2 regions of the Microcoleus sp. K1-B1 genome follow, and region 1 is predicted to be linked to the other one. Evidence: riboswitches for the same ligand, from Rfam matches in the RefSeq annotation. Region 1 holds a riboswitch; the other holds the start of a gene.
What was found. A riboswitch is a leader RNA that binds a small molecule or an ion and turns the genes downstream of it on or off. The one in region 1 is predicted to bind cobalamin.

Region 1 (4,860 bases):
GCTTGTTTCGTTTTCATGTGCTTTCCCGCTTTTCTTGTTTGTGCGGGAAACCAAGCTGGAAAAATCAAGCGAAGTCTCCAGTTGAAAAGTTGTTTCACCGGTTAGTGCCGCGCAGCACAATAATTCGTTGCAGGCGATCGAGGTATTATATAATTTCCGGTAAAATCACCGTTATAGGTTTGTAGTGACGACGGAAGTGCTCAGAATTGTATGAGGATGAAATTCCTCACTACAAACCAACTTAATGGTTGTCATTCGATGTGGCATAATACTAATAGCAATTCCCTCATTTTTTGCTAAAAACTTTTGGCTTGAGTTTCATTCCCCCTGCCCAACTTACTATTGCATTGTTTATTGAAAGTGCTATTATATCGTTTCCGGTTGCAGCGGTATTTGTTCAAATATCCAAACAGTCCGTTGTCCCGAAAGCATAATTTTAGTCAACAGCCAACAGTCAACAGTCAACAATCAACAGTCAACACTCAACAATCATGAGGAGTGCAGCCGGAATGAATATTACGCAATAGCATCCGAACTGGCAAGAGTCTCGAATTGCGCCAATAGCATGGCATCACTATTATTTGGAACTCCAAAAATTTTAGGTAACTGACCTGTTTCAGCGAGAACTTGTCTCACTTCTCGGTTAGATACATCGGCTAGATTTTTGTTATTTAGAATGGCATTAACCGCAGCGATACCCACACCTTGACCAACTGCAGCGTTGAATTCCACAATTCTGCCGACAGAACAAGCAAACCCTTCAAATCCAGAACAGGGACTGACCACTGCCAGGTTAGGAACGTTTTTAATTAATGCGTGGCGGATGCCAATATTCAAGATAGGGTGTTTAAAACTCAGACTTTTAAACCATCCTAGACGAGTTGCTTGATCGCGAATACCCTGGATGCCTCCGCGTACATCAAAATGATAGCTAAATGTTGCCAGGGCTTCATTCGCAGGTACGCCACCTAACAGCATTTGTGCACCAGTTAAAGGTTCTACAACTCCCGTCACATTGCCAGCGTGTCTGATATAAAGTTCTGAGGCAGAAGTAACAGAAGTAGCCCCCAAACTCTTCAGCCAAGTTGTAATAAATAACATCTCTCTTTGCATATTAGCCGTGGGTTTGCTCCCGCTTCTAGCTAAGGCTTCCGCTTCGCTGGCGGTGACTGCAAATAAAAGCGCATTCCACGAAAGTCTGTCATTGGGAAGTATTGCTATATTTCCCTCATCTAAAATTATGCCGGTTTCAGAAAAAGATAGTTTTCTTCCTCTAAAGGAGTGGTAAGCTACAGATAGAGCCGGCGAGCGAACATCGATGTAATCGTTACCCGCCCACAGAGTTTTGAGATTGCCTTTAGTGTCCCTCATTTCCCGCCGGAGTTCTTCTGCTAGTTGGGCATCCTTGTCGGCAGCGTACAGCAAAAATTTTTGACTCTCTGAATCGGCCCGGTTTGTGAAGCGTTTTAGATAAGTGTAATCGAGTTCTTTCAGTGCTCTTGCACTGAGTCCTTGGGTTTCAAAAACGAGGGTGACTGGAAGTTCTGAGTTAGGCAGACCAAATGTTTCAAATCCCTTCAGCTTTCTCACACCGGCAGCTTGAGCTAATTCGGCATTGACAGTGGCATCAATAAATTGCTTGCCGGCATAAACTACGCCTTGAGAGGTGGTTATACTGGCTATTTTTTGACCTTCTTTACTGACTGATTGAATTTCTACTTTGCTGAGGAGATCTGCCCCAGCTTTTACCAGCATTTCTTTCAGCGCTGCACTGGCTTTGCGGGGGTCGAGTGCAATTGCTTTAACGCCGGATTTTTGTAAGAATTCTTTATAGATTGTCGCCGGTGAACCAAAGGTATCTAACTTTAAAGATTGTTGAAGTTCTTCACTAATCTGACTTCTATCTAAATAAGCAAGACCGCCTCTTACCAAATGCCCGCCAATTCCTTCTTGCAAGCTTGCTTTCGACATCAGTAGAATTCGCGGATAACGCTTTGTTCGGCGAAGATATTCTCTGGATGCAGAGATAACAGCTAGAACTCCTGGAACTTCATCACCAAAACAGATGATATCGTAAGAACGCAGATTCATGACCATTATTTAATAACCTCTGTTGATTTTCATGTTTTCGAGCTGCATCTCAATGTTTGCCGTCCAACTCTCTGTTTTTCCCAAATCTAGCTCGATCTTTCCTGATTTTTGCGATAAATATTCACACTTTTCTGGAGGCAGCAACCGGGTTTTTTCCAGAAAATCCTCCGTTGAGGACGATCTATCTCGGTTGAAAAACCCGGTTTCTGAGCGTCTAGAGTACAACACTGAGGTACTCTTGATTGCCATCAGGTGAGATTATCAGGATCTATCCCCAACTCCCGCAATCGCTGAGCTAGTCGATCGGAACGTTGGGCCAATCCATCGGCGCGCTGCGATTCCTGTTGGGCGCGCTGCGATTCCTGTTGGGCGCGCTGCGATTCCTGTTGGGCGCGCTGCGCTGATTCTTTCACCTGTTCTTCAGGAGTCAGATAACGTTTTCCATCGGCATCATACCAATACAACCACTCCCTTGTCACCCCAGAATAACTTCCCCTTTCACAACCAATCCCCAAACCAATTTCAGGCATCCAAACAGGATGTCCTGGCTGTAACTCGTACTTCCCATTGACTAACTTATGTACTTCTAAACGGGGTTTACGGCGGCGGCGGGAAGAATAAATGACGTAATAAAGTACGCCTAAAGCTTGATATTCCTCCAACTTTGTGGTGTATTCTTTGCGATAAGTTGGGGAAACTACTTCCAGCACAAAAGTCGGCAGAACATTTTCATCCCACAGCACGTAACTGGGACGCAATTCTTCATCATAAAACCTTTCTACACCTAAACTTAAGAAAGCATCTGGGACAATGACAGGTTTGTCGGGGTGATAATAGATACCCATATCTATGCCAAAAAACCAATCCATGCGTTCTGCCCAAAGTATGAGCAATATTGCTTTTAACAACCCTGGTATTAGTTCTTGCAGTTCGTTATCCACAGGCGTTTCATCTGAGTCTGGTAGTTCATCGGCTGAGGGCCAGTGCCTCGGAAATTTGTAATCTAACATGGCGGCTTTCCTCAAAACTCACTAATATTATACCGTTGATTTGTTTAGCAATAGTATTTATTGAACGAACCGCGAAGACGCGAAGGAAGAGAATAGAAGAGAAGATGATAGGTAATTTTGACTTAGTTAATCTGAATGAATTTTTGTAAAAGATTTGCTGAGACTTACGCGATCGACTAAACTATGTCTAACCAGTCGGTTCTAATGGGGAGCAGCCGTTAGAGGAAACGGGGAAAGTTCGGTGCAAGTCCGGCGCTGTCCCGCAACTGTAATGAGAGTCTTGTCGCTTTCTGAGTCAGGATGCCCGCCGATGTGTTAGTTTACATAGTCTCATCTGCGAGGTTCAGCGTGAAGGCCAGAAATCGGAAATTGGTCAGCTTGGGATTGATGGCTGGCTTGAGTTGTTATATTGTCCTGGGTTCGGCAACGCCCGCCGCAGCTATGCACATTTCGGAAGGTTTTTTGCCGGTGCAATGGGCGGCTTTTTGGTGGATGGTGGCGTTGCCTTTTTTTGCAGTAGGTTTGCGATCGATTACTCGGATTACAAAAGAACACCCGGAACTTAAACTATTGCTGGCTTTGGCGGGTGCGTTTACTTTTGTGCTTTCTGCTTTAAAAATTCCTTCGGTAACGGGCAGTTGTTCTCACCCGACGGGTACTGGTTTGGGTGCAATTTTGTTCGGCCCTTCGGTGATGGCGGTACTGGGGGCTTTAGTTCTGCTGTTTCAAACGTTACTGTTAGCGCATGGTGGCTTGACAACGCTGGGAGCGAATATGTTTTCGATGGCGATTGTCGGCCCTTTCGCTGCCTATTTTATCTATCAATTGCTGTTGCGAACTGGTAGCCAGCGGGCGGCAATTTTTTGTGCGGCGGCTTTGGCAGATTTGCTGACTTATGTAACGACTTCGATTCAATTAGCGTTAGCTTTTCCCGCAGCAAGCGGCGGTTTTATGGCTTCGTTTCTCAAGTTTGCTGGCATCTTTGCTATCACTCAAGTACCTCTGGCTATTAGTGAGGGATTGCTGACTCTATTGGTTTGGAATTGGCTGCATTCTTACGGGAAGCCTGAGTTGGAAACTTTGAAATTATTGAGACAGGAGTCATAACCCGTGAGTCAAAAAACTACAAAAAATCACCAATCTACTTCGCGGCAAAATTTACTATTGGCTGGCGCTGTGATTGTTCTGGCAGCGTTTCCTCTCGTTTTTGTGCGGGGTGAATACGGCGGTGCCGATGACCAAGCTAAGAAAGCAATTACGGAAATTCAACCGGGTTATAAACCTTGGTTTAATCACTTGTTTGAGCCGGCTAGCAGCGAAATTTCCAGTCTATTGTTTGCGTCTCAAGCGGCGATCGGGGCTGGCGTAGTTGGGTACGTCATTGGGTTGTATAAAGGCCGATCGCAATCTCGGCAGCAGTCTGATCATAAATCGTCGGAATGAACCATCAGATTGATAGTCTGGCTTATACCAATCGCTTGCGCGGGTTGCCGCCAGCTCACAAGTTATCTTTTGCGATCGCCCTTTTAATTCTGTCTCTAGTTTCTGGGGCGATCGTCCAATTGTCGATCGCCCTTTGGTTAGCCGTCTGGATCGTCGTCTATGCGGGTATTCCGGGGAAACTGTATTTGCGGTTGCTGTCGCTACCGTTGATGTTTTTGCTGACAAGTTTGCCTGCTTTGGCGATGGGTGCGGTTGCGGGCGATCGTATCCCTGCAATTGGGTGGGATATTTGGCAAGGTTGGGGCATTAGCATCGG
Region 2 (4,860 bases), on a different contig from region 1:
GGAACAGGCATCTTGCCTGTTCCATTCCACAAGAAATAAATTTTATTCTTGTGGAACAGGCATCTTGCCTGTTCCTAAAAGGCTTATTCAAAATGCTTCAATAGGTCAATTAAACCAGACATTTACGAAAATCCTCTCGCAATTGATTTTCGTTTAAATTCCGACCTATGAATACAAGCTCATTTTTCGGAGTTTCGGTAGCTTTCCAAGGTCTATCCGGTCGGCCATCGAACAGCATATGCACTCCTTGAAAAACAAATCGCTTGTTGTCTCCGGCGACATTTAAAATGCCTTTTGTCCGAAAGATATTCGGGCCTTGAGTTCGCAACAATTCCTCAATCCAATCGCTAAATTTGTTGCCGTCAATGGCGCCGGATTCGACTATTGCTACCGAAGTTACTGTTTCGTCGTGTTCGTGAGTGTGTTCGCCCAAAAAGTCGGGTTCTATTTCTAATGCCCGGTTTAAATCAAATGCTTTGACGCCCAACAAAGCATCCATTGTTAATTCAGCGTTGCGGGTGCGGTAAATTTTTGCCATTGCATTCATGGCGCGAATTCGGTTTTCTAATTCTGCCAATTCTTCCTCAGTCACCAAATCAGTTTTGTTGAGCAAAACTACATCAGCAAATGCAATTTGTTCTTGAGCTTCGTCTGCGTCCCAGTGCTGCCAGATGTGCTTGGCATCTACTACAGTGACAACTGCATCTAGCAGTAATTGATCCCGCATATCTTCGTCTACAAAAAATGTTTGAATTACGGGTGCGGGGTCGGCTAAACCTGTGGTTTCGATGACTATGTGATCGAATTTGTCTCGCCGCTTCATTAAGTTACCGATAATCCGAATTAAATCACCTCGCACTGTACAGCAAATGCAGCCGTTGTTCATCTCAAAAATTTCTTCATCGGCATCAATTATCAGTTGATTGTCGATGCCTACTTCGCCGAATTCGTTGACGATGACTGCAACTTTTTTGCCGTGTTCCTGTGTTAAAATTCGGTTGAGCAGCGTGGTTTTGCCTGCACCCAGATAACCCGTGAGAACGGTAACAGGAACTGATTCGATCGCCCCAGCAGTCACCATACTTGACCTCGATTATTGTACAATGATAACCATTATCGCTATTTTACACCAGACTTGGTGGCAGTGACCCCAATATTAAATAATGTTAATAAATTGTTCGTGAGAGCTTGTCGGGGCGAGTTTTACCAATAATATTTGCTGCAATTCAAAATATCGATCGACCCGCCCCTCTCAGATGACAATTAGTTGTTAATCATAGCTGCAATTCGATCGCGCTCTAACTCTCGACCAATCAGCACTAATTTGGTTTGGCGGAGTTCGGAAGGTTGCCAAGGACGATCGTAGAAATATTCTATGCGCGATCCGACACCTTGCAACACCATCCTCATCGGTTTCTTGGGAACCGCCACAAACCCTTTAATCCGATAGATTTCCTCCTGCTGCATCAAGGATTGCAGTTTTTTCACCAAAGCTTCAGGTTCAAATTCGCGATCGGCAATAAAGAAAGTCGAGTTAATATCATCATCGTGCTCGTGTTCCTCCTCAGTATCGTGGTGACTCGGACGAGACTCCAAATCATCCTCAACCGCCGCATTAAATCCCATTAGCACATCGGGGTTAATTTCGCCACCTTTGCAAGGCACAATTTTTACACTCGGACGCAACTCTTGCTGCAACCAGCTTTGGACTTTCTGGTGAGTTTCCGCATCTACGCGATCGACCTTCGTTAAAAGTACCATATCGGCACAGGCTAACTGGTCTTCAAACAATTCCTCGATCGGAGTTTCGTGATCTAAACTAGAATCAGCTTGTCGCTGTGCCGTCAAAGCATCGATATCGCCGACAAAAGTACCGCTAGCAATAGCTTCGCAATCGACCACAGCAACAACACCGTCTACAGTAGCACCCGTGCGAATTTCTGGCCAGCGAAAAGCTTGAATCAAAGGTTTAGGAAGTGCGAGTCCAGAAGTCTCAATTAAGATACAATCAATTTGTTCTCTGCGCTTCAACAATTCCTGCATAGTCGGCAAGAATTCCTCTTGAACAGTGCAGCAAAGACAACCATTTGTTAGTTCAACAATATTGCTGCTGACATTTTCTTCTTCATCGCAAACTTGGCAATCGCGCAGCAGTTCTCCGTCAATTCCGATTTCGCCAAATTCGTTAACCAGAACAGCAATGCGGCGACCTTGATTATTTTGCAATAAGTGGCGAATTAAGGTAGTTTTGCCGCTACCAAGAAAACCAGTGATGACAGTAACAGGAATTTTGTGCATTGATAATTTTGTTGTTGTAGTGTGATTGAATATCTTTCAATTTTGGGTCATGCAATTGCGGACAGAAAACTCGTTAAACCGACAGTCCGGCAGGGGTTTAAACCCCTGCCTCAAAGCGAAAGTCCTCTCAAGAGGACTAATGAGTTTAAATTTTTTATTCTCAGTCCTCTTTAGAGGACTTTCGCTATTAGCCAGGGACTTAAGTCCCTGGCGGATTGGTGGTCTTAGTTATCACCAATGGGCAGAGCATGGTAACGAGAAAGGCTCTAATTTGCCAGTGGTGGAATCTTTGCTAAAACACCTTTTTTCAGAGCTTGAGGACGCTCAGACCAAGGCAACAAACCGTCCGGTTTAGCATAGTATTGACCCGCGCATTCGAGTACAGCCTCGACGCTTGCCGACTCATTTGCTGGTAAATCACCAAACAGATAAGTGTACTTTCCAACAGCAGCAAAAGACACCGCACAAGAGTGACTGCAAGCACTCATGCACTCAACCTCTTGAATCTCAAACTTATCAGAAAACTCCCAATTTTTAGCGAGTTGCGACAAATTTTCCATAAATTGTTGGCCGCCGCTTTTACCTTCGCGCTTGCCGTTTTTCCAAACACTAGCGCAAGCAGTGCAAACAAATAGACTGTGCTTTGTGCGTACAGCCGTGTTAATTCCATCCATCATCCGTACCTCGCAGATGCGTTCAAAAGTGAGTTAGATATCGGCGGGCATTCTGACTTGAGAAACCACAACGGTTTCATTACAGTTGCGGGACAGCGCCGGACTTGCACCGAACTTTCCCCGTTTCCTCTAACGGCTGCTCCCCGCTAGAACCGATCGCGAAATCACATCATACCGCACTTGCCGCATTTTTGGAAAAAAGTTATGTTGGTAATGTCGATCCATCAAAAAAAAATAACTCTTTGTGGAACAGGCATCTTGCCTGTTGCTGACAGGATATAACCCCTCCAAAAAAAAATAACTCTTTGTGGAACAGGCATCTTACCTGTTGCTGACAGGATATAACCCCTCCAAAAAAAATAACTCTTTGTGTAACAGCCATCTTGCCTGTTAATGACTGGCTAGAAGCCCCTCCCACAATAACATTTCTACAAACTATATGAACGCCTTCCCCGATTTTTCCACTCACGGCTATCAGATTGAAAAAGAACTCGGACACAACAGTCTCGGCGGCAGAGTTACATACTTAGCTAAAAATACGAATACTCAAAAAATAGTTGTAATTAAGCAATTTCAATTCGCTCAATTAGGTGCTAGCTGGGCAGAATACGAAGCTTACGAACAAGAAATTAAAGTTTTGCAAAATCTGGATTTTCCGGGCATTCCCCGCTATTTGGATTCTTTTCAAACTGACAGCGGTTTCTGCATGGTGCAGGAATACAAAAATGCCGAATCTGCTGTAGCGCGGAGTTTTTCGCCGCCGGATATAAAAGAAGTTGCGATCGCAACTTTAGAGATTTTAGTTAACCTGCAATCTCAGAAACCGCCGATAATTCACCGCGACATTAAACCAGAAAACTTGTTAATAGATGACGAACTCAATGTTTATTTAGTAGACTTCGGTTTTGCTCGGCTAGGAGGTGGAAATATCGCGGCTAGCAGCGTTGTCAAAGGTACGATGGGATTCATGCCGCCGGAGCAAATGTTTAACAGGAAATTAACAAAAGCCTCCGATCTTTACGGCTTGGGGATAACGCTAATTTGCTTGTTAAGTGGTACGAAATCTGCGGATGTCGGTAATTTAGTTGATGCCAATTATGGCATTCATTTCCGGCATTTAGTGCCACCATTGCAGCAGGGTTGGATGAATTGGTTGGAGAGGATGGTAGCGCCGAGATTGCAAGACAGATATCCATCGGCGGCAGATGCTTTAACTGCGCTAAAATCTTTGGATGTCAGCAGCTTGCCGAAAGTGAGAATTGAGCGCGATCGCATTCAATTCATCGCCACAGAATATGGAGAAAAAGTAACACAAATCGTTACCGTTAGCAACCCTATTCCGGATACAATTTTAGCCGGTCGATGGGAAGTTGCACCGCACCCGAACGATCCGCCACATACTCCTTACGACCACCCTTACATCTCCTTTGAACCGCAGAAATTTGAGGGCAATGAGGTTAGGTGCAAAATAACGGTAGATACGAGCAAATTGCTAGCAAGTAAAACTTATCATCGCCAGATGATACTCCACGTTAATTCCGATCCAAATACCCATGAAATTGAGATTCAAGTTAAAACTGCTCCTCTTCCCGAACCAAAGCAAATGCCATATTTGTTTAAAGATAGAGGGAGTTTTATGTTTGTGTTTATCTGCCTCGGTTGGCTGCTAAGCAACCCGATGGATCGAGGGATGTTTTTCACGTTAATAGCTGTGCTACTTTCGGGTTTTGCAGCAGCAGAAAAGATGCTCTATACAGAAAAAGAAAAGACGCTCTATACAAAAGTAAATAAAACTGCAAATGGGTTTCAATCTGTCTTAGGAGCCACTTTAGGGATTACAACAATATTTCTGGCATCGACTACTTTTTTATCAGTTATTGGTAGTAGT

Region 2: it holds a riboswitch for cobalamin, as region 1 does, so the genes downstream of both, QUA83_RS09520 (DUF1636 domain-containing protein) here and QUA83_RS04225 (energy-coupling factor ABC transporter permease) in region 1, are expected to answer to the same signal.

The regions. Positions count from the first base shown of each region.
Region 1 is NZ_JAUBSH010000007.1:98,072-102,931, reverse strand. It holds gene QUA83_RS04240 (DUF2834 domain-containing protein) at 1-85, shown strand, start outside; gene QUA83_RS04235 (FAD-dependent oxidoreductase) at 517-2,091, opposite strand; gene QUA83_RS04230 (Uma2 family endonuclease) at 2,340-3,101, opposite strand; cobalamin riboswitch at 3,281-3,427, shown strand; gene QUA83_RS04225 (energy-coupling factor ABC transporter permease) at 3,489-4,208, shown strand; gene QUA83_RS04220 (energy-coupling factor ABC transporter substrate-binding protein) at 4,212-4,544, shown strand; gene cbiQ (cobalt ECF transporter T component CbiQ) at 4,541-4,860, shown strand, end outside.
Region 2 is NZ_JAUBSH010000018.1:62,645-67,504, forward strand. It holds gene QUA83_RS09510 (GTP-binding protein) at 110-1,081, opposite strand; gene cobW (cobalamin biosynthesis protein CobW) at 1,264-2,298, opposite strand; gene QUA83_RS09520 (DUF1636 domain-containing protein) at 2,565-2,975, opposite strand; cobalamin riboswitch at 2,998-3,144, opposite strand; gene QUA83_RS09525 (serine/threonine-protein kinase) at 3,412-4,860, shown strand, end outside.